DNA from 2 places in the Brevibacillus sp. GCM10020057 genome. Region 2 is predicted to be linked to the other one. Evidence: a T-box and tRNA genes for the amino acid it is inferred to sense, from the RefSeq annotation. Region 2 holds a T-box; the other holds one or more tRNA genes.

Region 1 (15,795 bases), on a different contig from region 2:
CTTCGCCTTGGCAAGGCGACGCTCTACCAATTGAGCTACGTCCGCATACTTTATAAAAAAGTGAAATTTTGGTGCGGTCGAGAGGACTTGAACCTCCACGGTGTTGCCACCACTAGAACCTGAATCTAGCGCGTCTGCCAATTCCGCCACGACCGCATATCAACTTGGAGTCCTTCACGCGAAGTTTCGTCCGCGATACAGGAAGTGAAAACTGGTGAGCCATGAAGGACTCGAACCTTCGACCCTCTGATTAAAAGTCAGATGCTCTACCAACTGAGCTAATGGCTCATGCAAATGGCTGGGGTACTAGGATTCGAACCTAGGAATGACGGAGTCAAAGTCCGTTGCCTTACCGCTTGGCTATACCCCAACAGCCAAGATTTCAAAATGGTGGGGAGAGACGGATTCGAACCGCCGAACCCAGAGGGAGCAGATTTACAGTCTGCCGCGTTTAGCCACTTCGCTATCTCCCCAGCTTGCCCTTTATAAGGTTGCCCATACATCAATGCTGCATTCAGCAGATTTATGGAGTGGTGCCGGCAATAGGACTTGAACCCACAACCCCCTGATTACAAGTCAGGTGCTCTACCAATTGAGCTATACCGGCATATTAGTATATAAAATGGCGGAGCTGACGGGACTCGAACCCGCGACCTCCGGTGTGACAGACCGGCGTGAACTCCAACTTCACCACAGCTCCATGTGCAGTTATCAAAAATGGTGGAGGCTGACGGGATCGAACCGCCGACCCTCTGCTTGTAAGGCAGATGCTCTCCCAGCTGAGCTAAGCCTCCATACTCCCCAAACTGTTGTTGGGGCCCCCGCAAAGTACTCGGTGTTGCTGCAAAGCATCCGCTTCACTTTGTGGGGTATATGATGGTGACCCGTAGGGGATTCGAACCCCTGTATGACAGCGTGAAAGGCTGCTGTGTTAAACCGCTTCACCAACGGGCCATAAAGGCATTCATCCCGAAAAGAAACCGCCGCAAACACCCGGCTTACTTCACTTTTCTAGGAATGAAATGGTGCTCCCGACAGGAATCGAACCTGCGACCTCTTCCTTACCATGGAAACGCTCTACCGACTGAGCTACAGGAGCGAAGATGGCTCCTCGGGACGGACTCGAACCGCCGACCGATCGGTTAACAGCCGATTGCTCTACCAACTGAGCTACCGAGGAATAATTCGATTTCCAGACCGAAGCCTATGCGAAGAAATGGTGGAGCTGAACGGGATCGAACCGATGACCTCCTGCTTGCAAGGCAGGCGCTCTCCCAACTGAGCTACAGCCCCATGAAAGAAACTCTCGAGCGTTCTGTATAAGTGGTGGGCCTAGGCTGACTCGAACAGCCGACCTCACGCTTATCAGGCGTGCGCTCTAACCAACTGAGCTATAGGCCCGTATTCCGCCTGGATCTTTAATCTAGCATATTTTTTCAAACCACGCAATAGGAAAAGTGAATTTTTTCTCTCTTTCTAAAAAAATCGTAGGTCGAAGGTGAAAAAACTGAGAAAAAACCTGCTGCCAAAAAATAGACCCAGCCGTCCGGAAACGTATAAGAATACATCACCTGAACAGCTGAGTCCAGTATTCTTTGACCGTACCAGTCCACTGTGGAGTTATACTCGATAAAATCAGCACGATAACACCCGTGCTTATTTTCAAATATAACCGGATTTCAGTAGCACATCAATATCCGAAAATAATCAACACGCGAGTGCGAATCTTATGCTTGCATGACAGAAGCCTTTTTCGCATCTACATGCTTCTTGATTTTGACCGCCATGAGCGAAGCGAAGAAGCAGAGAAAGCCGGCGATCATAAAAGCTTCTGCATACGTGCCAAGCCAGTCACGCATGACGCCTGCACCATAAGCCGCGGCAGAAGCCCCGATCTGGTGCGCAACGACGACCCAGCCAAAGATCATTCCTGACTTTTCTTTGCCAAACACTTGGCTGGACAGCTTGGCAGTCGGCGGTACAGTCGCAATCCAGTCCAGGCCGTAGAAAACGGAGAAGATGATGAGCATCGTCGGTGTGGAATCCAGGGCATACGGCAAGAAAATCAGGGACAAGCCGCGCAGTCCGTAGTACCAGAACAGGAGCCAACGGTTGTCAAAGCGATCAGACAGCCAGCCGGAGATCGTCGTGCCGGCAAGATCGAATAATCCCATCATGGCGAGCAGCCCGGCTGCAGTTACTTCCGGCAACCCAAAATCTCCGCAGGCGGCGATAAGGTGCGTTCCGATCAGGCCATTCGTGGAAAAACCGCAGAAGAAGAAGGTTCCCGCGAGCAACCAAAAGGTCGAATTTTTCATGGCATAGCGCAGATTTTGCAGGGGTTCCAAAAAGATATTGCCGGTAAATGGTGTCGGCGGCACGACTTCATCGGTTCCATAAGGAGCCACGCCTACGTCGGATGGGTGGTTTCGCATCCAAATCGCAACTGCAGCCAGGACGAGGATCAGGACAAGAACAGTCGCCAAAATCGCGTATCTCCAGCCCAAGTCCGTTGTCAGCTTCGCCATCAAAGGCAAAAAGATCAATTGACCGGTAGCGGCGCTCGCAGTCAACAAGCCTACGACGAGCCCTTTGTTTTTGACAAACCACAGATTACTCACGGTCACACCGAGAACATTGGCCATCATCCCGGTAGCAAGACCTGAGACAAGCCCCCAAAGAAGCTCAAATTGCCAAAGAGCAGTCATAAAAGGAGTACAAGCCAGGCTGAGGGCTAACACGGCAAGAGACAGGACGACGACTTTGCGGACGCCGAAGCGCAAGAGCAAAGCAGCGGAGAAAGGACCGACCAGGCCGTACAGAAAAATCCCCATGGAGAGAACGCTGGAGATGCTTCCTCGGCTCCAGCCAAACTCATCCTGGAAAGGTACCAGCAAAATACTTGGCAGCGCTCGAATCCCGGCGGATACCAAAAGAGTGACGAAGGTCAACAGGACAATGATCCAGCCGTAGTAGACACGTGACTTGGGCTTGCAGCCATTTTGCGCATTCAGAGAATCCATACATGCACCCCACATTTATAAATTTGTTTGTACATACAAAATATAAATGAATGTCAGCTGATTATTTTTCCAGCTGCTTGCTTGATGACGCCAGGTACTGCGTCAACTGATCGCTGAGTTGTTTACCAAGGATCTCCTCATAGAGCCGCTTCAGCTTTTTCGACGCCTGGCGAAGAGCCGGTCCCAACTCGACACCTTTCTCGGTCGGGTATACCATGACGGTCTTTCCGTGAACTTTACGCTCCACGAGCTGCTTTGCCTCAAGCTTGTCGACGAAACGGGTCAGCGTCGAAGGAGTAATGGACAGCTTTTCTGAGAGTTCCTTTTGAGTAATGCCCGGAGAGCCAATCACAAGACGAATGAGATAGCCGTAAGCGGGCGTCAATCCTGTAGTGGCAAACGCCTCGTCGGCCATACGCGTAATCGCCCGGCTCAGACGGTTTGCGGTAAAGTACAGGCAGTCTTCCAGAAAAGCTTCATCCTTTTGTGGTTCTTGATTCATTGGACTGGTCATTTTCTTTCCTCCACGTGGGGCAGGCTTGATGATTTTTTATTTTGTATGTACAACAAATGATAAGAGCAACAATTGGAACTGTCAATCCCGAAACGATACATTTTGTGGAAGCAAAGGAAAAGGCTCGCTCCCCCTGTTCATGTGGAGAAGTGAGCCTTTCGCTTGCTATGAAACAAATCCGGTTATTGGTGAAAAATGACAGTTAAATGTCGAGGTCTCGCACAGTCGCAGCATACTGCTCGATAAATTCCCTGCGCGGCTCTACCTCGTCGCCCATCAACGTCTCAAATACGCTATCCGACTCCATGATATCTTCCAGATTTACCTGCAGAAGCGTTCGCATTTGGGGGTCCATGGTCGTCTCCCACAATTGTTCAGCGTTCATCTCACCCAGCCCTTTGTAGCGCTGAATGCTTGGCTTCGGCACCGTCTTCAGCGTCGCAAGAATTTCATCGCGCTGCTGGTCCGTATAGGCGTAGTACACCTGTTTTCCTTGCTTGATGCTGTAGAGAGGCGGCTGGGCAATGTAAATGTAGCCCGCTTCAATCAGCTGCCTCATATAGCGATAGAAGAATGTAAGCAGCAGCGTACGGATGTGAGATCCGTCCACGTCGGCATCCGTCATGATGACCACCTTGTGGTAGCGCGCTTTGGAAATGTCGAAGTCTTCGCCTACACCGGTGCCGAGCGCGGTGATGATCGCGCGAATCTCGTTATTCGCCAAAATTTTGTCCAGTCGTGACTTCTCCACGTTCAGCACTTTTCCGCGCAGCGGCAAAATCGCCTGGAAGTGGCGGTCACGGCCCATTTTGGCAGAACCGCCCGCAGAGTCTCCCTCTACGATGAACAGTTCGGATTCAGAGGCATCCTTGGAGGAGCAATCCGCCAGTTTACCCGGCAGCGAACTGACCTCGAGTGCGCTCTTGCGCCTCGTCATCTCCCGCGCCTTGCGAGCCGCTTCACGGGCACGCGAAGCCATCAGGGCTTTCTCCACGATCTTTTTGGCGATGCCCGGATTTTCCTCCATGAAGGTGTTGAAGCGTTCACCAAAAACTGATTCGGTAATGCTCCGCGCCTCCGAGTTGCCCAGCTTGGTTTTGGTTTGGCCTTCAAACTGCGGCTCCTGAATCTTGACGGAAATGATCGCCGTAATTCCTTCGCGCACGTCATCGCCGGACAGGTTCGGATCTTTTTCCTTCAGGAAGTTGAACTTGCGGCTGTAATCGTTGATGACACGAGTCAGAGCCGTTTTGAAGCCGGTCTCGTGCGTTCCGCCTTCATGCGTATTGATATTGTTGGCGAAGGAATAAATATTGCTCAAGTAGCCGTCGTTGTACTGCAGGGCGACTTCTACCAGCAGGCCTTCTTTTTCCCCTTCGCAATAGATAACTTCGTCGTGCAGAATTTCCCGGTTTTTGTTCAGGTACTCTACGAACTGCACGATCCCGCCCTCGTAATGGAACGATTCTTCCCGCTCCTGGCCGGGACGGGCATCCTTCAGCGTGATCCGCAATCCTTTGTTCAGGAAAGCCAGTTCACGAATGCGTTTTTGCAAAGTCTCGTATTCAAACACCGTCGTCTCTGTAAAGATCGTCGGGTCCGGCTTGAATGTTACCTTCGTGCCAGTCTCTTCCGTTTCACCGACGACGGCCAGATCTGCATCGGGACTTCCCATTGTAAAGCGCATGTAGTACACTTTGCCGTTTTGCTTGACTTCGACTTCCAGCCATTCGGACAGCGCGTTCACTACGGAGCTGCCCACCCCGTGCAAACCGCCGGACACTTTGTATCCGCCGCCGCCAAATTTACCGCCCGCGTGCAAGACCGTCAGTACAGTCTCGACCGTCGATTTGCCGGTTTTTTCATGGATGCCCGTAGGAATCCCCCGGCCATTGTCGGTTACAGAGACGGAGTTGTCCGGCTGAATGACTACCAAAATATTGTCACAATACCCGGCAAGCGCTTCGTCAATCGCGTTGTCGACAATCTCCCACACCAGGTGATGCAAACCGCGGCTGCTGGTCGACCCGATGTACATCCCGGGGCGTTTCCGCACGGCCTCCAGACCTTCCAGCACCTGAATCTGACTGGCGTCGTAGTTTGTATCTTTCGTCGTCATTTGATCCACTCTTTACGTCAACTCCTCCACTTCAGCTTGTGCAAAGGGAACCTGATCCAAGCTGTCCACGAACTGAGCGCGTCGCTTCAGCGTCAGAGAAGAAATAGGTGAACAGTAAATGGCGTCCTGGGTGATCACGTAGGACTTCGTTTCTTCCTCGCTATGGTCCACGATCATTTTCCGCTTTTCATGCAAGAAAGCCTTGTTGATTTTCGAGGATTTCATCGTCTGATGATCAAGAATGGAAATGACTTCCTTCGTGCTCACCACAGTATCCCCACCAATGTGAATAAACATTCCTGTCTTCCCTACCTTTCCCCCGATATGCTCCCTTCCTTCACGTAGAAACGCGAGGCTTGCTGGAGAACCTGATGCTTTAAGCCTTCCACACCCGTGGTGCTTACAAACGTCTGTACACGATCCTGGATCGTCTCGAGCAGCAAGGTCTGCCGATGTTCATCCAACTCTGACAAGACATCATCCAACAAAAGAACGGGGTACTCGCCCACTTCTTCTTTAATCAGCTCGATTTCTGCCAATTTGATAGACAGCGCACTGGTGCGTTGCTGCCCCTGCGAGCCGTACGTTTGCACATCCATGCCGTTCACTTTGAGTGAAAAATCATCGCGATGCGGCCCGATCAGTGTGCTCCCGCGCATAATTTCCCGGTCGCGCACTTCTTCATAGGCATCCAGCATGACGTCGACTGCCTGTTCCGCCGCCATATCTTCTGTGACGGGCGAAGAATTTTCATAATGCAAAGAGAGCGTTTCCCTGCCGTCGGTAATGCCGGTGTGGATCTCCCTCGCCCACGTCTCCAGCTTCCGAATGAACTCAAAACGCTTCCGTAACAATTTTACCGCTAAATCGGCCAATTGGGTATTCCAAATTGTCAGCATTTCCAGAGACTGGCTCTTTTTCATCGCCAAGTCCTTCAAAAGCTGGTTCCGCTGCTGCAATACCTTGTTGTAATTGCTCAAATAATACAGATACGTCGGGGAGACCTGGCCGATTTCCATGTCGATAAACCGTCTGCGCTGGGCAGGCGCTCCCTTCACGATGGACAGATCCTCCGGCGCAAACATGACGACATTCAGCGCCCCTACATAGGCACTGAGCTTTTGCTGCTCCATCCCGTTGATTTTGGCCCGCTTTCCCTTGGCTGTCAACTGCAGCTCCAAACGAACAGAGCCGTAGCGACGAAGAACATCGCTACGGACAGCTGCATAGTCGGCTTCCCACGCAATCAGCTCCTTGTCCCGGGGCGTGCGATGGGATTTGGCCAGGGCGAGTACGTAGATCGACTCCAGAACGTTAGTTTTTCCCTGCGCATTGTTGCCAATAAACAGTTGGATCGGGCCTTCAAACGACAAGGACAGGGACTTGTAATTGCGATAGTTGGCAAGCGAAAGGTTCTTGAGAAACAAGAATCACGCTCTCCTCTCAGCGACTGACCACCTGATAACGGCCGAAGCCTTCGATCTCCACTTCATCGCCAGGATACAGCTTGCGGCCGCGGCGATTGTCCAGCTCGCCGTTGATGCGAATGGGAACCTCCGCGAGAAATGCTTTGGCCATGCCTCCTGTATCAATGACGTCAGCCAGCTTTAGAAATTGCCCAAGGGCGATATATTCGGTCTTGATGGAAACCTCACGCATAGCAGGGCCTCCTTTCTTTTACGTAAAAAAGGTCGTTTACGAAAAACACATGATCTGTCTAGTAAGTACGGACTGGCAAAATCAAATGGAGCGTCCAGTCGTGGTCGGTCGGACGAATCACGAACGGACTCATCGGGCCAGTGAAGCTCGCTTTGATTTCGCTGCTGTCGATGGCACGAAGCGCATCAATCATGTATTTCGCATTGAAGGAAATCTTCAGATCTTCACCGTTCATGGCTTTCGGCATCAGGATATCCGTAACTTTCCCGATTTCCGGAGCATTGGAGGTGATTTCCACACTTCCGTCCGGAAGCGTGACCAGCTTCACCACGTTGGATTTGCCTTCGCGGGAGAGCAGGGAAGCCCGCTCGATTGACTGCAAAAACTCTTTGGTGCTCACCGTGATCTCGGTTTTGCTGCCTTGCGGAATGATCCTGGTCGTGTCCGGGTAAGTGCCCTCCAGCAGGCGGGAATAGAACAGGATGTGCCTGGACTTCACCAGGATCTGGTTTTCCGCCACGACGATGTCAGCCGGATTTTGCTCGTCATCCAATATTTTCACCAGCTCGTTGCAGCTTTTACCCGGTACCACGACATTGTGGAACGACAAATCTTCACGGCATTCTACCATGGCGGTGCGGCTTGCCAGGCGGTGGCTGTCCGTTGCGACAAAACGCAGCTGGCCGTTCTCCAAAGACCACATCAAACCGGTCAAAATCGGGCGCATCTCCGAAGTGGATACGCCGAAAACGGTCTGGCGGATCATGGTTTTCAACAGATCACAAGGAACGCTGAACACTTTGTCCTCTTCCAGATGGGGCAGTTGCGGATACTCGCTGGCATCCATCCCGTTGATCGTGAATTCAGCCTGACCGGAACGAATCTGGGTCACCAGACGCTCGTCCACTTTGATCTCGATCTCGTTGCCGGGCAGTTTGCGGACGATTTCGCTGAAAATGCGAGCTGTCAACACGATGCTGCCTGGCTTATGAATGGTTACGCCCCATTCACCGGCTTCTTCCAAAGGGATCTGAACCTCGATGGAAATATCCGAATCGCTTGCCGTAAGGGTCAGACCTTCATCATCGGTTTTTATTTTGATCCCGGTCAAAACCGGAATGGTTGTTCGGCTGGAAACCGCTTTGCTGACGTGTGAAACAGCGTTAGACAGCTTGTCTCGTTGAACGGTGATATGCATCAACGTAAGCCTCCCTCTCTCGAGCCATATGAAAAATGAAAACGTTATGCATAATGGCTGCGGCTTTATCATAAACTATTAGGATAATGATTTTTAACAGAAGTAGTACTAGGTCCTGTGGATTTGTGGATATGTGAACTCGTTGCGTAAAAGAGAGCCTATACACATGTGGGTAAGTTGTGTATAGGCTTTTTGCGTTATGCACAGATTTAGTGATTGGCTTTGAGCTTTTCAATGAGCGACTGAATGGTCGTTTGCATTTGCGGATCATTGGCCAGAGCACGGGAGATTTTCTCGTGCGCATGGATGACCGTCGTGTGGTCGCGTCCGCCGAATTCGTCGCCGATCTTGGGAAGGGACGCATCGGTCAGCTCCCTGGACAGATACATGGCGATTTGGCGGGGGAAAGCGACCGTCTTTGTTCGCTTTTTGGCCTTGAAATCCTCCAGCTTGAGGTTGAAGGCTTCTCCGACAGCCCGTTGGATGTCCATGATGGTAATGACGCGCGGACGGGAAGACGGAATGATGTCCTTGAGCGCCTCCGCTGCCAGTTGCGTATCGATATCGCGATTGATCAGCGAGGAGTACGCCACTACGCGGATCAGGGCGCCTTCCAGCTCGCGAATGTTGCTGTCGATCTGATTGGCGATGTACGCCATGACTTCATTCGGAATGTCCAGGTTCTCCGCCTTGGCCTTTTTGCGCAGAATGGCAATCCGCGTCTCAAGATCCGGCGGCTGAATATCCGTAATCAGGCCCCATTCAAAGCGCGAGCGCAGTCGGTCTTCCAGCGTCGGAATCTCTTTTGGAGGCCGGTCGGAGGAAATAATGATTTGCTTGCTTTCTTCGTGCAAGGCATTGAACGTATGGAAAAACTCTTCCTGTGTCGATTCTTTGCCCGCCAGGAACTGGATGTCGTCAATCAGCAAAACGTCGACGCTCCGGTACTTGTTGCGAAATTCGACCGCTTTGTTGTCGCGGATGGAATTGATGAACTCGTTGGTGAATTTTTCAGACGACAAATAAACCACTTTCGCCGAAGGATTATGCTGGATGACGTAATGGCCAATGGCGTGCATCAAGTGGGTTTTGCCGAGTCCTACGCCCCCGTAAATAAAAAGAGGGTTGTACGCTTTGGCGGGAGCTTCCGCAACCGCGAGCGATGCAGCGTGTGCAAATCGATTCCCCGAGCCGATGACGAAAGTGTCAAACGTGTACTTGGGATTCAAAATACTGGGCGGTTGGTCATCCGCTGCCGCCGGCGGAGCTTGTGTCTTTGCCCGCGGAGCAGGTTGTTCTTCGGCAAATGCGGCATCCGGATTTTGCAGGACGACGAATTTTACCTTCATATTGATACCGGTCACTTCATATAGTGTATCGGTGATCAATTGAGAGTACCTGGTTTCGAGCCAATCTCTGGCAAAGTCGTTCGGCGCTACGACGATCAGTGCATCTTCTTCCAATGTGGTCGCTTTGGTCGCCTTCAGCCAGGTATCAAAACTGGGTTTGCTAAGCGATTTTTCTATCTTGGCCAAGACTTTGCGCCATAGCTCGCTAATCGCTGCATCCAACCAGAATCCCTCCTTATGGGCAATCCGAAAAAATGAAATGAATGTTAGGAAATGACAAATAAAAGGGCAATCATGCGCGTATGTGAGACCCGGTTGTCAACACGGTCATAGGCAGTAATTGTGGATAAAAAAAGTCGAAAAAAAGGGATTCGACTCGGAGAAGAGAATAAGAGCAGATGGTTATCCGCAGCCTTGTGAGTAAGAAGATACACACATGGGGGAATCTGTCCACAAACTTATCCACATGCTGTGGAAAAACCGATTGACCTTTCGGAGTTATTCACGCTTCAAAACAAAAACATGATAACAGATATAACGCATGGTATCAACGGTTTTTTCATACTTATCCACAAACACAACCACTGGTGCCGGGCACATATGCACATATCTATATTTTGTGTACAAGCTGTAGATAATTTTGTCGAATCACGCTTTTGTGGATAAAGAAATATCCACAGAATGACTGCGCTTTGGGAAATAGTTTTATGGGGATATTTGTCTTGGCAATAAAATTCCATTGTCCCTTGACTTTTTGGGCATATCTTTTTATAATGCGAAAGAATGTCTGTAAAGGCGGAGGTGTAGACCTAATGAAACCATCTTTTAATCCTAACAACCGTAAGCGCAAAAAGGATCATGGATTCCGTAAGCGCATGAGCACAAAAAACGGCCGTAAAGTTTTGGCTGCTCGTCGTAAAAGAGGAAGAAAAGTTCTTTCCGCTTAGGCCACACATTCCGTGGCCTTTTTTGTTTCGAGGAAGAGTCGGAAAATTCTTTGTTTCTGGAAAGAGGAAGTCCTGCAAGGATGTTGAACCTTCTTGGAAGGAAAATGATTACTTAGCTATCCAGCTACCGAGAGGATGAAGCATGCAAGAAGGCAGGATCGCCTTTGGAGAAGGGACAAGGGGGTTGCCGGCTTTTTTTCATTTTATAGCGCATATAGCCTATGGCGCAGCGCGATGATTTTCACTGATTGCGAAATTCCTGCACTTTATGTCCGGCTTGGGAAAAAAGTGGACGAAACAAGGATATACTGGTAGATGCTGTTTGCGTTTTCTACTATAATTGTGATGTTAGGGGTTGTTTACCTTGCATCGTTCACACCGGCTCAAAAAGAATGAGCAATTTCAAGCAGTGTTTCAACGAGGAAGTTCAGCTGCCAACAAGCAGTTTGTCCTGTATACAGCCAGACAGGAGGGACAAGCTGCGTTTCGCGCTGGAATTTCCGTCAGCAAAAAGATTGGCAACGCCGTTATTCGTAACAGGGTCAAGCGTCTGATTCGCGAAGCAGTCGCCCGATTGGAACCTGTCATTCCAACCGGTGTGGATCTCGTCATCATCGCACGTCCAGGTGTGGAGCTGATGTCGCTTGAAGCCATCGAACAGTCGCTTTTGCACGTCATGAAGCGGGCAAAGGTGATCAAACAGGCACCCGTACATAATGGAAGAAGAGGGTGATACGATGATAGCGAAAATCATGATGGGGCTGATTCGCGGGTACCAGCTTTTCATTTCTCCGCTGAAACCGCCGTCGTGCAGATTCGCGCCGACATGCTCTCACTACGCGATCGAATCCATTCGCAGATTCGGCGCGTGGAAGGGAGGATGGCTGGCTCTTCGTCGCATCCTGAAATGCCATCCGTTCCACCCGGGCGGATTTGATCCGGTTCCGGAACAGCGAAATTAATTCATCACCTCATTGAAGCGGGGAAAAGGAGGATCATCCCTTGAGCAGACGTACCCTCAGCATGCTTATGCTGACCTTGCTGGTTTTCATTTTGTCGGGCTGTAACCCTCAGAAAGCTGCACCAATCGGCCCTGACGCAACCGGCATTTGGGACAAGTATTTGGTTTACCCCTTGTCCTGGTTGATCAAAGAGAGCGCATTGATTCTCGGCAACAACTACGGCTTGGGTATTCTGGTAGCGACGATTATCATTCGTCTGATCGTGCTTCCGCTGATGATCAAGCAGATCAGAAGCTCCAAAAAAATGCAGGAGCTTCAACCGGAAATGCAAAAAATCCGCGAGAAGTACAAGAACGATTCGCAAAAGGCACAGCAGGAGACCATGGCTCTTTTCCAAAAGAACGGGGTCAATCCGTTGGCCGGCTGCTTGCCGATGCTGGTGCAAATGCCGATCCTGATTGCTTTCTACCACGCGATTATCCGTACTGCGGAGATCAAGTCGCAAACCTTCCTCTGGCTGACTCTGGGCGCAAAAGACCCGTATTATATTTTGCCGGTCGTGGCAGCTGTGACGACCTATCTGCAGTCGAAAATGATGGGTCAGACTACACAAGGCAACCCGCAAATGCAAATGATGCTGGTCATGATGCCGCTGATGATTCTGGCCATCGCCGTGACATTGCCGTCGGCGCTCTCGCTGTACTGGGTGTACGGCAACCTGTTCACCATCGTGCAAACCTACTTCTTGTACCGTGACAAAGGGAAACAGCTTACTCCTAAGGAGGGAGCCTCCAAGTGAAAAAGGTGGTAGCTACGGCAAAAACGATAGACGATGCTGTGCAGAAAGCTTTGCTGGAATTGGGTGTGCCCCGTGAAAAGGCAAGCGTCCGCGTACTGGAGGAACCGAGCAGGGGACTGTTCGGACTGATCGGGACCAAAGACGCCAAAGTGGAAGTCGAATTTCACTTTGACCCCGTTGCACAGGGACGTGAATTTCTTCAAGACGTGTTGTCCAACATGAAGGTAGACGCCAAAGTGGAACAACGCACCAATGAGGAAGGCGTGCTGTTTGACATCCAGGGTTCAAATCTGGGAATCATTATTGGCCGTAGGGGACAAACTCTTGATTCACTGCAGTATCTCGTAAACGTCGTAGCAAACCGTCATGCGGACAAACACGTTCGCATCACGTTGGATGCAGAAAACTACCGGCTGCGCCGCAAAGAAACGCTGGAGCAGCTGGCAGATCGGGTCGCCAAAAAGGCCCTTTCCACCAGACGCGAGGTTCGTCTGGAGCCGATGTCGGCAGCGGAGAGGAAAGTCATTCACGCCTTTTTGCAAAAACGATCCGATGTGGTTACGTTCAGTGAAGGGGACGAACCCAATCGCTATATTGTCATCGCACCGAAAGAAGCCTCCAGGTAGGCTTCTTTTTTTTGCGCAAGGCTGGGCAATGCTTCGTTTTTCATATGGTTCTTTTGGCGGCAGTGTAGTACACTTGTCCACAGTGGATAACCTGGTTAAGGGTTGGCGCCGAAAGAAAACGATCATACTGTGGATAAGATACGCGACGAGCAACCTTGAAGCGCAGGGTTGCTTTTTCCTGTTCGGCGTGGAGGCTGCCGGGAAGTGCACAATCTTTTGGTATTTTCCAGGGCGATCTGTTAAGCTAGTATGTTAGTGGCTGACTTGTTTTGATTGGAAAGCTTGAGGTGAACAGCATGAAATTCGATACGATAGCGGCAGTCGCAACACCGATGGGGGAAGGCGGCATTGCCGTGATCCGGGTAAGCGGTCCGGAAGCGATCGAAGTTGTGGATAAGATATACAAAGGAAAAAACGCGTTGTCCACTGTGGACAGCCATACGATTCACTACGGCCATTTGCATGATCCACAGACGGGCAGTCTCGTAGAGGAGGTGCTCGTGTCTGTGATGAAGGCGCCGCGCACGTTTACGCGGGAGGATGTCGTGGAGGTCAACTGCCACGGAGGAATCGTTTCTGTCGAGCGTGTGCTGGATCTGATCCTGGAGAATGGCGCCAGATTGGCGGAACCAGGGGAGTTTACCAAACGGGCGTTTCTCAACGGACGGGTCGATTTGTCGCAGGCCGAGGCCGTCATCGATTTGATCCGGGCGAAAACGGACCGGGCGATGAAGGTGGCTTTGAACCAGGTGGAGGGGAAGCTTTCCCGCCTGATTCGCCAGCTGCGGCAAAATTTGATCGAAGCGATGGCCCATATTGAGGTGACGCTGGACTATCCGGAGCACGACGTGGAGGAATTTACCCAAAATTTCTTGCGCGAGAAGTGTGAGGAGGTCAAAGCCGAGATCAAACGGCTTTTGCAGACAGCCAAGCAGGGGAAAATCTTGCGGGAAGGGCTGTCCACGGCGATTATCGGGCGTCCGAACGTCGGGAAGTCTTCGCTGCTGAACAGCCTGGTGCAGGAGGAAAAGGCGATCGTCACGGATGTCGCCGGCACGACCCGCGATGTGATCGAGGAGTACGTGAACGTGCGCGGTGTTCCCCTGCGGCTGATTGATACTGCGGGCATCCGTGATACCGAGGACATCGTGGAAAAGATCGGGGTAGAGAAGTCCAGACAGTTGCTGCAAAAGGCGGATCTCGTGCTCTTGGTGCTCAATTATAATGAACCTTTGAGTCCGGACGACTACAAGATTTTTGAGGCGGCAAAAGGCTTTTCCGTCATCGTGATCGTCAACAAGTTCGACCTGCCGCAAAAGATCGATTTGGAAGAAGTCAAACGCCATTTCCCGCAGCAGCCGTTGATCATGACCTCGGCGCGTGAAGAGACCGGCATCGAACTGCTGGAGCAGGCGATCAGCGATGTTTTCTTCAGCGGCCGCGTGCAGCAGGACGATCTGACATATGTGAGCAACGCGCGCCATATTCATCTGCTGCGCCAAGCGGAACAGGCGATGGACGATGCGCTGAACGGCATCGAAGGGCTGATGCCTGTGGATATGATCCAGATCGACATTAAAAAAGCGTGGGAGCTGCTAGGAGAAGTGATCGGGGAAAGTGTCGGCGAAGATTTGATCGACCAGATCTTCTCCCAGTTTTGTTTAGGCAAGTAATCAGGTGTGAATGAGGAGGAAGACAACGTGAATGCTGTACCAGTGTATGAAGCTGGCTCGTTTGACGTCATCGTGATTGGGGCTGGGCATGCGGGGTGTGAAGCGGCATTGGCAGCTGCCCGGATGGGATGCAGTACCTTGCTGCTGACGATCAATCTGGATGCCGTCGCGTTTATGCCGTGCAACCCTTCCGTTGGCGGTCCGGCAAAAGGGCATGTCGTGCGCGAGATCGATGCGCTCGGCGGAGAAATGGGCCGCAATACGGACAAGACGCACATTCAAATGCGCATGCTGAATACGGGAAAAGGACCGGCTGTGCATGCCCTGCGTGCGCAAGCGGACAAATTTGCGTATCAGCACGAAATGAAACGGACGATTGAAAATACGCCTAATCTTCTGCTGCGCCAGGCTATGGTCGAGGAGCTGATCGTCAATAACGGCGTGTGCGAAGGGGTACTGACGCAGACAGGGGCGCGCTACAGGGCGAAGTCCGTTGTACTGACGACAGGCACGTACTTGCGTGGGAAAATCATTTTGGGCGATCTGCAGTACGAAAGCGGCCCGAACAATATGCGTCCGTCTATTCGCCTGGCTTACCACTTAAAGGAACTGGGCTTTGAAATGATACGCTTCAAGACGGGAACACCGCCGCGTGTCCACAAAAACAGCATCGACTTTACGAAAATGGAAATTCAGCCTGGCGATGAAGTGCCGCGCGCTTTTTCTTACGAGACGACAGAATTTATCACGGACCAGCTTCCGTGCTGGCTGACGTACACAAACGAAGAGACCCATGAGCTGATCAACAGCAACCTGCACCGCGCACCGATGTATTCGGGGATGATTGAAGGGACGGGACCTCGCTATTGCCCGTCCATTGAAGACAAAGTCGTCCGGTTTAACGACAAGCCGCGCCACCAGATCTT
Region 2 (15,795 bases):
CAAGCTGACAGCGGCGAGTGTGGAAGCGACGGATCTTCGGGCAGGTGCAGCTCTGGTGCTCGCCGGCCTCGCTGCCGAAGGAACGACGACTGTAAGCCAGATTCATCATATCGACAGGGGATATGAGCGGCTTGAACTGCAGCTTCAGCAACTGGGAGCCAACATATCGCGGGTGTCGGTATAACCGAGGGAGAGCTAAGCGGCATAGTGCTATGCCGCTTTCCCTGTTTTGTTCCATTACAAATATTCCAATCCGATCCATTTTTTTCTATTGCGAATCGATCAACGCGCACACGGGACAAGCCCAGGATGGATGGAGAAAGGAAAAGGTCATGGCGGTATACGAGGAACGCATTCCGCAAGTCAGACAGCAACGCCCTCGAAGAAGGGGAAACCGCAAACTGGTTACTTTGCTTGTGCTGTTTTTTCTTACCGTACTTATTATCGTATTCATTCGCTCACCATACAGCAAAGTGCAGGAAATTCAGGTGTTCGGCAACGACATCTATTCTGCGGAGCAGATTGTGAGTCAATCTGGCTTGACGAAGGACATGCAGTTTCTTAACGTATGGGAAAGCGACGTGCAAAAAAATCTGGCATCCTTGGCGGGGATCAAGGAAGTCACTGTCAGCCGCTCTTTCCCGGGAGTCATTTCGCTGCATGTCACCGAGCAAAAGCGGGTGGCCTTCTGGAACGGGCAGGACGGGACGCGCTATCCGCTGCTGGAAAACGGGCTTGTGCTCAAACAGGTCAATTTCGCCGATCGCGTAGTGGACAGGCCCTTGATCAGCTCGTGGTCGTCTCCGGAGTTGCTGCCCAATCTCGCAAAATCGCTGGCAAAGCTAAGTCCTGCCGTATTGGAGGAAATCTCGGACATTACACTCACCCCGACTGTGTATGACAAGCAGCGGGTGACGTTGTTCATGCGGGACGGAAACGAAGTGCGAAGCGTCATTTACAAGCTGGACAAAATGCTGAACTGGTATCCTGCTATTGCAAAAGAACTGCCTCCTGGCAAAAAAGGCGTACTCTCTCTATTTGAACAGCCCTGGTTCGTGCCGTATGAAGCAGCGAGCGAAGCCGTGCCGCTGCAAACGGCGGAGGAACAGTCCCAAAAGCAGCAGGAATGAATAAAGGGGAAAGTAGAACATGAGTCGACGGCGCAAATTTCATTTCTATTTAACGATCGTGACGTGTTGTACCGGATTTTTGGTGGCGACTTCGATCGAGACCACGAAGCTGACGCGCAAGGAGCGATACAACGATCAGCTGTTCCAGCAGGAGACCCAGCTCAACGACCGGATCGTGTCGGAAAAGGAGCAGAATCAGCATCTGGAAAAGCAGCTGCTCGACCTGCAGCGCCAGGTAGGCAAAGTCGAGGAGGCGATGGCCGAGCGCAAATCAGAGGCGGCGGAAACGTTTGCCCAGCTGGAAGCGGCGCGGATGCTGGCCGGTGTGGTCGCCGTAGAAGGACCGGGTATCGTCGTCACCATGCAGGATAGCCAGAATGCCGCCAGCAGCGCGGATATTGCCAATTACATCGTGCATGAGCAGGATGTCCGGCTGGTCGTCAACGAGCTGCGCGCAGCCGGAGCGGAAGCGATCAGCATTAACGGCCAGCGCCTGGTCAGCAATTCGTCTATCCGCTGTATTGGGCCGACGATCATTGTCAATGGCATCAAGTCCGCTGCCCCTTTCGTCGTCACGGCCATCGGAGATCCGGCCACGATGGAGAGCGCCTTGAACTTGCCGGGCGGCGTGCTGCATTCCTTGCAGGACTTTGTGCAGATCGACGTAGCCAAAAAAGACCGCGTTCAGTTGCCAGCATTTGTGGGTGACGTCAAAACCAAACACTCCTAGTTGAAGGATGCGTTTACCGATGTTACAAAAAAGCCGAAAAATCACATTTATTCTTGCCATCATTAGTGCTATCATAGGTGTGATGTTGGCCGTACAGGTCAGGAGCAATCTGAACCCCGTGCACAAAGAGTCTCGCAGTATCGCTGAGCTGCGGACGACGTTGCAAAAGGAACTGGAAAAACATAAAAACCTGCTGGCGGACATCTCCAAGTACAACCAGCTGTACTACCAGTACGAGACCTCACTCAGCGAAGACGAGAGTATCTCCGTCATGAAAGAGGAGCTGGCCCGCAACCGCAGGATGGCCGGATTGGTTGAAGTGGAAGGAGAGGGCGTCGTTCTGGAAGTGGTGGACGCCAAAATTCCCGATGATAACGTCCTGGACGGTCACATGACGGCACCTGTCACGGATTACACCATTGATGACGAAGATTTGCGGTGGCTCGTTAACATATTGTTCGCGAATGGAGCACAAGCGGTGTCGATCAATGGCCATCGGCTGATTTCAACTACTGCCATTCGCAACGTAGGTGACACGATCCAGATCGATACGCACACGATCAAGCCGCCTTACGAACTGAAAGCCTTGGGAGACCCGGACGTGCTTTTGTCTGCGCTGAAGCTGGAAGGGGTAGAGGAGAATTTTCAGCTGGCGAACAAGAAAGTGCTCGCGGAAAAACGGGACAAGCTGGTGATCTCTGCCAATACCGAGCCTCGTTCCATCCAATATATGAAACCTGTAAAAGAAAAAGGAGATTCGTAACATGTGGCTCCCGCTTATCGGACTGATCGTCGGTCTCGTTGTCGGCTTCTTGCTGGATTGGCGTGTGCCCCAGGAATATAGCAGTTATCTTTCCATTGCCTTGCTGGCCGGATTGGATACAATCTTTGGGGGGATTCGTTCGTTTCTGGAGCGTACTTTCAATGTTCGGATTTTCTTGTCCGGATTCTTTTTCAATACGCTCTTCGCGGCCGGCCTCGCTTTTATTGGCGGGTTTTTGGGGATTGATCTCTACTTGGCAGCGATCGTTGCTTTTGGCGTACGATTGTTCAATAATCTGGCCGTAATTAGGAGAATTGTGCTATCTCGCTGGATCAACCAGCAAGACTAGTGCAGGTAGTGGGAAAAAGGTCATATTTTTACAAAAAATAAAGCTGAAAAAAAGGGAATGGGTGTCCTGTGTGGAATAATTTATGCAGGTGTTCTCGCTTTTGCAAAATAAAAGACGTAGCAGAGGAGGTGTCACAGGTTTGGTAAGTAATGAACTCATCGTCAGCCTAGATATTGGAACATCAAAAGTTCGCGTCATGATCGGCGAAATCAACAACGGTTCCATCAACATCATCGGCGTCGGCCAAGCACACTCGGAAGGAATTAAAAAGGGCGTGATTGTCGACATCGACCAAACCGTGCATGCCATCCGGGAAGCGGTTGACCATGCAGAGCGCATGGTTGGCGTTTCGATCGAAGAAGTGTATGTCGGTATCACTGGGAATCATATCGAGCTGCATGAGACACAAGGGGTTGTCGCTGTATCCAGCGAAGACCGTGAGATACGGGAGGAAGACATCCAACGCGTAATTCAGGCAGCAAAGGTTGTTGCCATCCCGCCGGATAGAGAAATTATCGAGGTCGTTCCAAATGAGTATATTGTAGATGGTCAGGGTAGTATAAAAGACCCGCGCGGAATGATCGGTGTCCGACTGGAAATGGAAGGAACCATTGTGACCGGTTTGAAAACGGTTGTACATAACATTGTTCGTTGCGCCCAAAGGACCAATTTGCGGGTTGCCGGAATTTTCCTGCAGCCGCTTGCAGCCAGTACCGTAGCCCTTTCCAAGGATGACAAAAACATGGGTGTTGTTCTGGTCGACATCGGTGCGGGTTCTACCACGATCGGTGTATTTGAACAGGGAAAACTGGCAGCTACCACCGTAATCGGCATCGGTGGCGACCACATTACCAGCGACATTTCGCTCGGATTGCGCACGCATACGGATGTGGCCGACAGGGTGAAAGTAAAGAATGGCTGCGCCTTGATCGACGAGGCGTCCGAAGACGTGAAATTCAAGGTCAACCGGATCGGCAGCGATGTTGAGAAGCAGTTTACGCAGGTCGACCTGGCCAATATTATCGAGCCGCGAGCTGCGGAAATTTTCCAATTAGTCGAGGAGGCAGTCTACAAATTGGGCTTCCGTGACGAAATCGCGGGAGGGTATGTGCTCACGGGAGGTACGGTAGCGATGCCTGGCATGCTCGAGTTGGCCAAGGAAGAGTTGGGAGCACCTGTGCGCATCGCGATTCCGGATTATATCGGAGTGCGGGACCCTGCCTACACCACTGGGGTAGGTTTGATTCAATATGCCTTGCAGTTGATGGAGCGCCGCAGCATTCGCTCGACCCCCTCATTCAAAGGCACACCGAAGCAAACCGTGTCAAAGCCGAAGGATGGCCCCGGTTTGATGGAAAAAGTGAAAAACTGGTTCAGTGAGTTTATTTAACATCTTGTGGCCTTTGGCTATAGAAGATGACGATGGCGAATATTGGAATGTTTCGTTTTCTGCAAAAGGTGGAAAGGTTTCAACGAAATGTTACTTTGTTTGACTGAAGGCTTCACGCAGACACGGAGCTTCTTTATGTTGAATTGGGGAGGACTAGCAACATGCTGGAATTTGATATGGATTTGGAATCCTTTGCGCGAATTAAGGTCATTGGCTGCGGGGGCGGCGGAAGCAACGCCGTGAACCGCATGATCGCAGGCGGTGTGAAAGGGGTAGAATTCATTACCTTGAACACCGATGCACAGGCACTCCAGTTGTCCAGCGCGGACATCAAGCTGCAAATCGGAGAAAAATTGACACGGGGTCTCGGAGCGGGTGCCAATCCGGAAATCGGGAAGAAGGCTGCTGAAGAAAGCCGCGACATGATTGAAAATGCCTTGCGGGGAGCGGACATGGTATTCGTCACGGCAGGTATGGGCGGTGGTACCGGAACCGGTGCGGCCCCTGTCGTAGCGGAAATTGCCAAGGAACTGGGCGCCTTGACGGTAGGGGTCGTGACCCGTCCGTTTTCCTTTGAAGGCCGCAAACGTTCCCAGCACGGGGAAGCAGGGATTGCTGCCCTGAAAGAAAAAGTGGACACGCTGATCGTCATCCCGAACGACCGTCTGCTGGAGATCGTCGACAAAAACACGCCGATGCTGGAAGCGTTCCGTGAGGCGGACAACATCCTGCGCCAGGGGGTGCAAGGGATTTCCGACCTCATCGCCGTACCGGGATTGATCAACCTCGACTTTGCGGACGTCAAAACGATCATGACCGAGCGCGGCTCCGCCCTGATGGGAATTGGTGTGGGCAGCGGTGAAAACAGAGCGGCCGAAGCTGCCCGCCGTGCGATCTCCAGCCCGCTCTTGGAGACCTCGATCGACGGGGCACGCGGTGTTCTGATGAACATTACAGGCGGTACCAACCTGAGCTTGTACGAAGTGAACGAAGCGGCAGACATCGTGTCTTCTGCGGCAGATCCGGACGTCAACATGATCTTCGGTGCCGTCATCAACGAAGATCTGAAAAATGAGCTGGTCGTGACAGTCATTGCCACAGGCTTTGAACAGTCTCAGCGCCAGGAAGCGGCACGCCGTCCGCAGCCGCAAATCAATTCGGTTGGCAGCAGACCGACGCAGGTGTCCAATCCGAATATGAACCGTCAAAAGGATGAGGAAGACGACAAGTCCTTTTTCTCCATGAGCAATCTGGACAATCTCGATATTCCCGCATTCCTGCGCAACCGTCGCCGGAATAAAAAATAGCCATACGTGCAAAAGCAAGACCTTGTTCCTACGCGAAGGAGCAAGGTCTTTTTTATGCATCGGTCTTCATCTGCGGATTCTTGAAGGGGAACGGCTGCGCCGCCGTGATAGGCTTCCATCTACAAAAAATCCAAAATTACATCGTCAAGAATTGACAGATTTTACATACACATTGATATATACTGCATGTAAGCCGTCAGGAAATCGGCCGCATGCGGCAATCACTCTCGTCAAAGCACGCTGACTGCCTGGTTGGCTGGCAAGGGAGGGATGAGGCGGGAGGTGACGAGAAAGTGGTAGTGTACCTTGATATCATTCTACTCCTGAACATGGCGATTGATACCTTGTTGCTCTGGTTTACCGCCTATTTTCGCAAAGAGCGCGTGGTCTGGTGGAGGCTGATTGTTGCTGCCCTGTCTGGCTGTACGTATCTTGCCTTTTTCTTCTTCCCGGCGTTTTCCTCGATGTATCAGTGGTCGATCAAGCTGCTCTTTTCCATCCTCATGCTGTGGATCGCTTTCGGCAACAAAAGACTGCTCGCCTTTACCCAAAACCTGATCATTTTTTACTTTGTCGCGTTCGTGTTTGGCGGGGGCGTCTTTGGTCTCCAATATTTTCTCGCCCCGAGGAGCGAAATCGTTCACGGGCTGGTCGTCACGCACAACGACGGCTTCGGTGTCGGGTTCAAGCCGACGCTGCTCATCGTGATCTGCGGGTTTGCCATGGTGTACGTCATTAACCGGAAAAGCTACCGCGCCATTCAGGAGCCGCGCAAGCTGGACGCTTTTCTCGTCGATGTCGCTGTGACGCTGGCAGGGGAGAAGGTGATTTGCCGGGGACTCGTGGATACGGGCAACCAGCTGCATGAGCCGATTACCCGCATTCCGGTCATGATTATGGAAACGCGCATGTTGGCACATTTGCTTCCGCCGCCGCTTCTCCGACAAGCCGATGAAAACGGTGGAGTGTGGGAGAAGCTGGACGGCTCCTGGGGAGACCTGCCGGCAGAGTGGCAGCCGCTTGTCCGGTTGATTCCGTACCGGAGCGTGTCGCGAGGAATGGATTTTTTGCTCGCAGTCAAACCGGACCACGTCCTTGTCGTGCAAGGCAGTACCCGCTATGAGACGCAAAAGGTGCTGATCGGCCTCAACCCGATTCCGTTGGCCGCTGACGGGCGTTATCAGGCCATCGTGCATCCCGCAATGATGGAGACCAATTCTCAAGAATCGACCTTTATTCTCGAACAGGAGGGCTAATCATGTACGTAAAACTTCGCCTGAAACTCCAATTGATCTGGTACCGTATCTTGCTGTGGATTGGTGCACGCGCGGAAGAAGTCTATTACATTGGCGGGAGTGAAGCCCTGCCTCCACCGCTGACCAGGGAAGAGGAGGAGATTCTGCTGGGACGGCTTCCTTCCGGAGACCCGGCAGTTCGGGGAGTGCTGATTGAGCGCAATCTGCGGCTGGTCGTGTACATCGCCCGCAAATTCGAGAATACGGGCATCCATATCGAGGATCTGGTCAGCATCGGGACGATTGGCCTGATCAAGGCGGTGAACACGTTTGACCCGGACAAAAACATCAAGCTGGCGACATACGCCTCGCGTTGTATCGAGAACGAAATTTTGATGTACCTGCGCCGCAACAACAAAATTCGCTCCGAAGTATCGTTTGACGAACCGCTGAACATTGACTGGGATGGCAATGAACTGCTGCTCTCGGATGTGCTGGGGACGGAAAATGATACGATCTACAAAAACATCGAAGACCAGGTCGATCGCAAGCTGCTGAAAAAAGCGCTGGATAAACTGTCCGAGCGGGAGCGCATCATCATGGAGCTGCGCTTCGGCCTGGCAGGGGAAGAGGAAAAAACGCAAAAGGATGTCGCGGACCTTTTGGGCATCTCCCAATCGTACATTTCCCGTCTGGAAAAACGAATTATAAAACGGTTGCGAAAAGAGTTCAACAAAATGGTCTAACGCATATTTTCCCATTCGAGGGGGATACTGTTCCTAAACCGAGACCGAGAGTGGCTTTTTCCACTTTCACGTCGGCTACGCGTCAGTACGCGGCCTTTCAAGACAACCGGGATAGGGACTTTTTTCTTGCTTCGAGGAGGGAAAGACGTGACGCGCAACAAGGTAGAGATATGCGGGGTAGATACCTCCAAGCTTCCTGTGCTGACGAACAAAGAGATGAGAGAGCTGTTTGAACGGCTCCAGGGCGGCGAACTGGCTGCACGCGAAAAGCTGGTCAACGGCAATCTGCGGCTGGTGCTCAGCGTCATCCAGCGGTTCAACAACCGCGGAGAGTTCGTGGACGATCTGTTTCAGGTGGGTTGCATCGGATTGATGAAAGCGATCGACAACTTTGATCTCGGGCAAAACGTCAAATTCTCCACCTATGCGGTGCCGATGATCATCGGCGAGATTCGGCGGTATTTGCGGGACAACAATCCGATACGTGTCTCCAGATCGTTGCGCGACATCGCGTACAAGGCCTTGCAGGTGCGCGACAACCTGACTAACAAACATTCGCGCGAGCCCACCATCACAGAGATCTCTCAGGAATTGAACGTAGCCAAGGAAGATGTCGTATTCGCTCTCGATGCGATTCAGGACCCCGTTTCCCTGTTCGAGCCGATCTATCAGGATGGCGGAGACCCGATCTACGTCATGGATCAAATCAGCGATGAAAAAAACAAGGACGTGACGTGGGTGGAAGAAATCGCCTTGCGGGAAGGCATGCAGCGTCTGGGTGAAAGGGAAAAAATGATTTTATCCATGCGCTTTTACGAGGGGAAGACCCAGATGGAGGTAGCGGAGGAAATCGGTATCTCGCAAGCTCAGGTGTCACGGCTGGAAAAAGCGGCGATCGCCCATATGCAAAAGCACGTACAATCGTAACGGTATCTTACATAGGAAACCCGGCGGCATTCGGTCCGTTCGGGTTTTTTGTATGGTTGTCTGGAAGAAGGAGACGCCGCCCCGAGCTTTTTTCTTCAGACGGGACATATTCCGCACGCGACTCATATACTACAAGTAACGGAGAAAAGTGGGTGAGAAAGAATGGTGAAAATCTCTGACTTCCAGACGAAAGAAGTAGTGAATATTCTGGACGGGAAGCGGCTTGGGCATATTTCCGATCTGGAAATTGATTTGCGTCACGGACGCGTAGAGGCGATTGTTGTGCCTGGACCTGGCAAGTTTCTGGGCTTTTTTTCATCCGGCAACGATTTTGTTATTCCCTGGCGCAATATTGTCAAGATTGGCAAGGATGTCGTGCTTGTACGCATAGAAGAGACGCTGCGGGTAGAGGCGAGAACCTCCGGTGAAGATTACAGAGGGTAGGGAAAGAAAGGCGGGGAATCGCCTTTTTTTTCTGTTCAGCTATGGTATGATAAGCCATATGAGGAAGGTGACAACATGAGAGAACCGTTTGTCATGGCGCAGGATCGACCGTTTTTGCATTTGCAGGATTGGGAACATCGGTTTCCCGGTCTGGTAGCTGGGTTTACGATTCGCACGGGAGGAGTAAGTGAACAACCGTACGAGTCTTTCAATATGGGGTTGCACGTAGGCGACGACCCGGCGCATGTGGTGGTCAATCGACGGATGCTCGCCCAGCATCTTCAGTTTCCGTTTGAGGCGTGGACGTGCGCGGATCAGGTGCACGGCAACCGCGTATGCCAGGTGACGGCGGGAGGCGCTGGCAGAGAGAGCCTTGGGGATGTCATTGCGGCTACCGACGGTCTGTTTACGGAAAAAGAGGGAATTTTGCTCGCTTCCTTTTATGCTGACTGTGTGCCGCTGTTTTTCCTCGATCCGGCCTCCGGGGCGATCGGACTGGCGCACGCGGGCTGGAAAGGGACCGTTGCGCGTATTGCCGAGGAAATGGTGAAAGCGTTGGAGCAGCAATCCAAAGCGAAGCGCGAACAGCTGTTGGCAGCCATCGGGCCTTCGATCGGCGGCTGCTGCTACGAGGTGGATGAACGAATCATGGAGCAGGTGCAAACGAGCGCCAGGGACTGGGAGCAATGTGTAGCTCCATCCGGGAACGGACGGTATATGCTCGACTTGCGCAAGCTCAATACGCTCATTTTGCTGGAAGCGGGCATTTCGCCGGACCATATCGAATCTACAGACTGGTGTACGAGCTGCCGTACCGACTTGTTTTTTTCCCATCGCAAGGAAGCGGGAGCAGCGGGAACTACGGGGCGGATGGCTTCGTTTATCGGTTGGAAAACCAGGAAGGGAGCAAGTAGTTCGTCATGAGTATGGACATGGAACTGTTGAAGCAACGGATGCAAGCAATCGAGGAAAGAATTCAGGCGGCATGCGCGCGAGCCGGGCGAAAGCGGGAAGACGTAAAGATTATTGCCGTAACCAAATACGTCGATGCCGAAGCGATCCGCGACCTGCTTGATGCCGGAATCGAGCATATCGGGGAAAACCGCGTGCAGGATGGCGTGCCCAAGTACGAGCAGTACGGGGATCGGGGCACGTGGCATTTCATCGGCCACTTGCAGACGAACAAAGCGAAAGAAGTCGTAGGACGATTTCCGTACATCCATTCGCTGGATCGACTGTCTCTGGCCGAGGAGCTGAACAAAAGGGGACAGGCGCTAAATCAGGTTGTCCATTGCTTTTTGCAGCTAAATATTTCCGGTGAAGAGACAAAATTTGGGCTTAGTCCCAATGATGTATTGGCTTTTTTGCAGGAAACCAGTAATATGAAACATATAAAGATCATGGGATTGATGACCATGGCGCCTGTTGTCGAAAATGCGGAGGAGGCGCGGCCGGTATTTCGCGGTTTGCGCGAATGGAAAGAGCGAATAAACGAATGGACATTCCCTCACGTGCAAATCGAGGAGCTGTCCATGGGTATGTCCAGCGATTTTGAAGTGGCGATTGAAGAAGGAGCTACATATATTCGACTGGGCTCTGTGTTGGTGAAGCCATGAACCAAGGTTCGGTCCTGTCGACGGTACAGAGTAAGGAAAGGAGGATAAGAGAATGGGAGTTATGAACAAACTGATGGGGTTCCTGGGTCTGGAAAACGAAGAATACATCGAAGAAACGATTGAAGAAGACGATCACGAGGAGCAAGAGACTATGCACAGACGGCCGCAAGCGAGCCGTGCGAACAACGTGGTCCCTTTTCAAGCCAGGGAAAAGGAGGGCATCCGTCTGATTCTCTGTGAACCCCGTCATTACAGTGATGCGCAAGATATCGCAGACAACCTGCGCCATCGCAGGCCGGTCGTGGTGAATCTGCACCGCGTGGAAAAGGACCAGGCGAAGCGGATTATCGACTTCTTGAGCGGAACGGTCTATGCGCTGAACGGAGATATTCAAAAAGTGGGCGACACCATCTTTGTGTGCACCCCGGATCACGTGGACATCCAGGGTACAATCTCCAGTGTGATGGAAGAATAGGGATTATACGATGAAAAAAGGGTGAGGGAATGGGTTACCTTCTGACTGTATTGGATTTTGCATTTACGGTTTATCAATACATGATTATTGCCTACATCTTGATGTCGTGGGTGCCGCAAATGCGCGAGACCGGAATCGGGCAGCTTCTGGAACGGCTGGTCGAGCCGTATTTGGCGCCGTTTCGCCGCTTTATCCCGCCGCTCGGATTCATTGACATTTCTCCGGTTGTCGCTTTGATCGCATTACGTTTTGCCTATTACGGACTTTTTTCCATTTTGACGAAAATTGCTTAGGCGAGTGAGCACGATGAGTCTATTTGATCACTTTGGAAAAGAAGAACGTCCCTTTGTCGAACGGGCGCTGGAAATGCTGACGCAAGTAGAGCGGAAGCAGGCCATGCGCCTTACTGATTTTCTGGACCCGCGGCAGCTCTTCATCTTTCGCAGTCTGTCCTCCCAGGTGCACGATGTGTGCATTTCGGCACACGGCGGCTATGACGGGGCTGAGCGTGTGCGGGCGATTCTCCACCCCGAGTACATGACCGTTGACCCGGAAGACTACCGGCTGGCCTTGCTGCGTATTCACGCCGACCAGCGCTTTCACGTATTCGAGCACCGGGATGTGATGGGGGCGCTTCTGAATGCAGGGATGAAGCGGGAAAAATTCGGGGACATGCTGACAGATGCAGAGGGCAGCTATGCCGTCGTCGCGGAGGAAGTGGCGGATTACATCTGTATGCAGGTGACGCAGATTCACCGCACTTCTGTCCAGTTTGAACGGGTGGCATGGGAGGCGTTTTCCCCGCCGGCACCGCGCTTTGCGGAGAAAACGATTACGGTGCCGTCTCCTCGGCTGGATGCCGTCATCGGGGAAGTGCACCATTTATCGAGGGCCAAGGCCGTCGTGCCGATCCGTGCCGGGAAAGTGAAAGTGAACTGGAAGATTGTGGAGGACCCTGCGCATGCGCTGCAGGCAGGGGATATGGTCTCCCTGGCAGGTTTTGGGCGCTTCAAAGTGCTGGAAATCATGGGACCGACCCGCAGCGGCAGGCTGCGCATGAATGTCGGGCTTGTTACATAAGATAGAGCTGATCTGAAAAATTTGCAAAATACGGCAGGATATACAGCTGAACTTGTCGAAAGGTAAGGCAATGATTATCGGGAAAAGTGGGGGGTTCATGTGCCTTTAACGCCGTTGGATATACACAATAAGGAATTCAGTACCGGATTTCGCGGATACAACATTGACGAAGTAAACGAGTTTCTGGATCAGGTCATTAAAGATTTTGAACTCCTGATTAAAGAAAAAAAGGAATTGGAAGAGCGCATCGCCATTCTCAATGAGCGTGTGGATCATTATAAGAGCCTGGAAGAAAATTTGAGCAAGTCCATTCTGGTGGCGCAAGAGACGGCGGAAGATGTCAAGTCGAATGCGCGCAAGGAAGCGCAGCTGATTTTGAAGGAAGCCGAGAAAAATGCGGACCGGATCGTCAACGAAGCGCTGGCCAAGTCCCGCAAGATCGCCATCGAAATCGAAGAATTGAAAAAACGCGCCTCCGTCTACCGCATGCGCTTCCGCACACTGCTGGAAGCCCAGCTGGAAATGCTGGAAAACGGTGCGTGGGATGACATCGAGCAGGCAGATTCTGCTGTCGTTGTTGAATAAAGCATTGACGTTCGGTTGATGATGGTACTATAATGAAAATCAACTTTTGTTCTGACAACAACATAAGTCGACGATGATCGGGAAGAGTACGTGAGAATCGCGCTGTCAAGAGAGCCGGGGGTAGGTGAGAGCCCGGTCAGCTGCATCCGCAGAAAATCACCCGGGAGTTCAATAGCCGAAATCTTGCCGACAGCTGGTGGCGAGGGAGTAAGTGAGCGCGTCATTCCCGTTACGAATGAGACAAGTGGAACGATGGTCGGCTTATGCCCTTTTCGCATAGGCGGTCGTTCAATCTGGGTGGTACCACGGGAGCCTTCTCTCGTCCCAATCGGGATGAGTGAAGGCTTTTTTATATTCATTTAGGAGTGAATGTAGCTATGGATTTCAGCAAAACGTTATCGCTGCCAAAAACGGATTTTCCTATGCGCGGCAACCTGCCGAATCGCGAGCCTCTCGTGCAGGCTGCGTGGGACGAGATGGACATTTACAAGCTCGTTCAGGAGCGTACAGCGGGGCGCCCGTCCTTTGTCCTGCATGACGGCCCGCCGTATGCGAACGGGGATATTCACATCGGCCATGCGCTGAACAAAATCCTCAAAGACTTTATTGTGCGCTACAAATCGATGGCGGGCTTCTGCGCTCCGTACATTCCGGGTTGGGATACGCACGGCCTTCCGATCGAACAGGCAATCGTCAATGCGCAAGGGCTGGATCGCCGCAGCATTGAAGTCAATGATTTCCGCAAGCGCTGCGAAGACTATGCCTGGTCTTACATCAACAAACAGCGCGACCAGTTCAAACGTCTGGGCATTCGCGGCGACTGGGAAAACCCTTACGTGACGCTGCGTCCGGAATACGAAGCGAACCAGATCCGCGTGTTCGGGGAAATGGCGAAAAAAGGCTACATCTACAAAGGGCTGCGCTGTGTGTACTGGTCTCCTTCTTCCGAGACGGCTCTGGCTGATGCGGAAATCGAGTACAAGGACAAACGCTCCCCTTCCATTTACGTCAGCTTCCAGGTGGTGGACGGCAAAGGACATCTGGACAATGAAACAGGCGTCGTCATCTGGACGACTACCCCGTGGACGATTCCGGCGAACCTGGCAATCTCGCTGCATCCGGAGCTGGAGTACAGTGTCGTGAAAGCGGATGGCCGCAAGTTCCTCGTCGCGAGCGGACTGGTGGAAGGCGCAAGCAAGGAAATCGGCTGGGAGAGCGTAGAAGTGCTCTCCACGCACAAGGGCGCAGATCTGGAAGGCGTCGTGACGCAGCATCCATTCTATGACCGCACTTCTCCCATCATCCTTGGCGAGCACGTGACACTGGATGCCGGTACCGGCTGCGTCCACACGGCTCCCGGACATGGGGAAGACGACTTTGCTGTGGGACAAAAATACAATCTGGGCGTGCTTTGCCCGGTCGACCACGAAGGAAAAATGACCAGTGAAGCGCCTGGCTTTGAAGGTCTGTTCTACGAGGATGCCAACAAAGTAGTGACGGAAAAGCTGCAAGAAAAAGGCGCATTGCTCAAGCTCAGCTTCTTCACCCACTCCTATCCGCATGACTGGCGGACGAAAAAGCCGGTGATCTACCGCGCGACAGAACAGTGGTTTGCGTCTATCGACGGTTTCCGCGAGCAAATGCTGGAAGCGATCAAACAGGTGAAATGGATTCCGCACTGGGGCGAAACCCGCCTCGCCAACATGATCGCGGACCGCGGCGACTGGTGCATTTCCCGTCAGCGCGTATGGGGTGTACCGATCCCGATCTTCTACTGCAAATCCTGCAATGAGCCGGTCATCAACGACACGACGATCAACCACATCGCGGAGCTGTTCCGCAAAGAAGGCTCCTCTGTCTGGTTTGCCCGCGAAGCAAGCGAGCTGGTGCCGGAAGGTCTGTCCTGCTCGAAATGTGGCTGCACCGAGTTCCGCAAAGAAACGGACATCATGGACGTCTGGTTCGATTCCGGTTCCAGCCACGTCGCTGTCTTGAAGGAACGGGGAGTCAGCTGGCCGGCAGATTTGTATCTGGAAGGCTCCGACCAATATCGCGGATGGTTCAACTCCTCGCTGTCCACCAGCGTTGCCGTGTTTGGCACGGCGCCGTACAAAGGCGTGCTCAGCCACGGCTTCACGCTCGACGGCGAAGGACGGAAAATGTCCAAATCGCTGGGGAATGTGATCGTGCCGCAAGAGGTTATCAATAGCCTTGGGGCAGACATCCTGCGTCTGTGGGTCGCTTCCGTTGACTACCAGGCAGACCAACGGATTTCGGATGCCATCCTGAGCCAGATCGCGGAAGTGTACCGGAAAATCCGCAATACGTTCCGCTTCCTGCTCGGAAACCTGGACGGCTTCGATCCGGCGAAACACCGCGTTACCTACGAACAGCTGGGTGAGCTGGACCGTTACGTGCTGGCGAGAGCAGCGAAGATGGTCAAACGCGTGCGCAAGGCGTACGATGACTACCAGTTCCATACGGTATTCCACGCTGTCCGCAACTTCTGCGTCATCGACCTGTCCGCGTTCTATCTGGACATCTGCAAGGACCGCCTGTACGTCGAAGCGCCTGACAGCCTCAAGCGCCGGGCAGCTCAAACCGTCATGTACGATTGCCTGCTCAATCTCGTGAAGCTGGTGGCACCGCTCTTGCCGCATACGGCAGATGAAGTGTGGGGCTTTATCCCGGGCGTGACCGAGAAGAGCGTTCAGCTGACCGACATGCCTGAAGCAGACGAGCAGCATCTCGGCTTCTCTGCCGAAGAAGCGGACAAATGGGATGCGTTCCTCACCGTGCGAGACGAAGTGCTGAAAGCAATGGAAGAAGCGCGCCGCAACAAAGTGTTCGGAAACTCCGTTGATGCGAAGCTGACGCTCTATCCGCAAACAGAGGTAGTGGCGAAGACGCTCGCGGCTATGGACGATCTGGCGGATCTTTTCATCGTGGCAGAGGTCGAAGTACATCCACAAGGGACTGCGGCACCGGCGGAAGCTGTCCAGCTCGAAGGAATCGCTG

What was found. The T-box of region 2 lies ahead of ileS (isoleucine--tRNA ligase). A T-box ahead of a tRNA ligase gene usually reads a tRNA of that ligase, here a tRNA-Ile.
Region 1: it encodes a tRNA-Ile, which carries the amino acid that the T-box ahead of ileS (isoleucine--tRNA ligase) is inferred to sense. The anticodon was not compared.

What each region holds. Positions count from the first base shown of each region.
Region 1 is NZ_JBHUJW010000006.1:221,280-237,074, reverse strand. It holds tRNA gene ACFSO0_RS02935 (tRNA-Gly) at 1-45, opposite strand, end outside; tRNA gene ACFSO0_RS02930 (tRNA-Leu) at 70-156, opposite strand; tRNA gene ACFSO0_RS02925 (tRNA-Lys) at 213-288, opposite strand; tRNA gene ACFSO0_RS02920 (tRNA-Gln) at 296-370, opposite strand; tRNA gene ACFSO0_RS02915 (tRNA-Tyr) at 389-473, opposite strand; tRNA gene ACFSO0_RS02910 (tRNA-Thr) at 532-607, opposite strand; tRNA gene ACFSO0_RS02905 (tRNA-Asp) at 624-700, opposite strand; tRNA gene ACFSO0_RS02900 (tRNA-Val) at 719-794, opposite strand; tRNA gene ACFSO0_RS02895 (tRNA-Glu) at 878-954, opposite strand; tRNA gene ACFSO0_RS02890 (tRNA-Thr) at 1,024-1,099, opposite strand; tRNA gene ACFSO0_RS02885 (tRNA-Asn) at 1,105-1,180, opposite strand; tRNA gene ACFSO0_RS02880 (tRNA-Ala) at 1,218-1,293, opposite strand; tRNA gene ACFSO0_RS02875 (tRNA-Ile) at 1,325-1,401, opposite strand; gene ACFSO0_RS02870 (MFS transporter) at 1,728-3,023, opposite strand; gene ACFSO0_RS02865 (MarR family winged helix-turn-helix transcriptional regulator) at 3,085-3,537, opposite strand; gene gyrB (DNA topoisomerase (ATP-hydrolyzing) subunit B) at 3,740-5,665, opposite strand; gene remB (extracellular matrix regulator RemB) at 5,669-5,953, opposite strand; gene recF (DNA replication/repair protein RecF) at 5,965-7,083, opposite strand; gene yaaA (S4 domain-containing protein YaaA) at 7,100-7,315, opposite strand; gene dnaN (DNA polymerase III subunit beta) at 7,374-8,513, opposite strand; gene dnaA (chromosomal replication initiator protein DnaA) at 8,723-10,084, opposite strand; gene rpmH (50S ribosomal protein L34) at 10,675-10,809, shown strand; gene rnpA (ribonuclease P protein component) at 11,174-11,542, shown strand; gene yidD (membrane protein insertion efficiency factor YidD) at 11,547-11,771, shown strand; gene yidC (membrane protein insertase YidC) at 11,812-12,570, shown strand; gene jag (RNA-binding cell elongation regulator Jag/EloR) at 12,567-13,196, shown strand; gene mnmE (tRNA uridine-5-carboxymethylaminomethyl(34) synthesis GTPase MnmE) at 13,493-14,869, shown strand; gene mnmG (tRNA uridine-5-carboxymethylaminomethyl(34) synthesis enzyme MnmG) at 14,897-15,795, shown strand, end outside.
Region 2 is NZ_JBHUJW010000043.1:125,001-140,795, forward strand. It holds gene murA (UDP-N-acetylglucosamine 1-carboxyvinyltransferase) at 1-184, shown strand, start outside; gene ACFSO0_RS14210 (cell division protein FtsQ/DivIB) at 333-1,130, shown strand; gene ACFSO0_RS14215 (DUF881 domain-containing protein) at 1,150-1,860, shown strand; gene ACFSO0_RS14220 (DUF881 domain-containing protein) at 1,880-2,623, shown strand; gene ACFSO0_RS14225 (small basic family protein) at 2,625-2,972, shown strand; gene ftsA (cell division protein FtsA) at 3,112-4,362, shown strand; gene ftsZ (cell division protein FtsZ) at 4,524-5,669, shown strand; gene spoIIGA (sigma-E processing peptidase SpoIIGA) at 5,963-6,925, shown strand; gene sigE (RNA polymerase sporulation sigma factor SigE) at 6,928-7,650, shown strand; gene sigG (RNA polymerase sporulation sigma factor SigG) at 7,798-8,577, shown strand; gene ACFSO0_RS14255 (YlmC/YmxH family sporulation protein) at 8,740-9,021, shown strand; gene pgeF (peptidoglycan editing factor PgeF) at 9,097-9,945, shown strand; gene ACFSO0_RS14265 (YggS family pyridoxal phosphate-dependent enzyme) at 9,942-10,637, shown strand; gene ACFSO0_RS14270 (cell division protein SepF) at 10,690-11,112, shown strand; gene ACFSO0_RS14275 (YggT family protein) at 11,142-11,405, shown strand; gene ACFSO0_RS14280 (YlmH family RNA-binding protein) at 11,419-12,192, shown strand; gene ACFSO0_RS14285 (DivIVA domain-containing protein) at 12,292-12,777, shown strand; T-box leader at 12,842-13,107, shown strand; gene ileS (isoleucine--tRNA ligase) at 13,155-15,795, shown strand, end outside.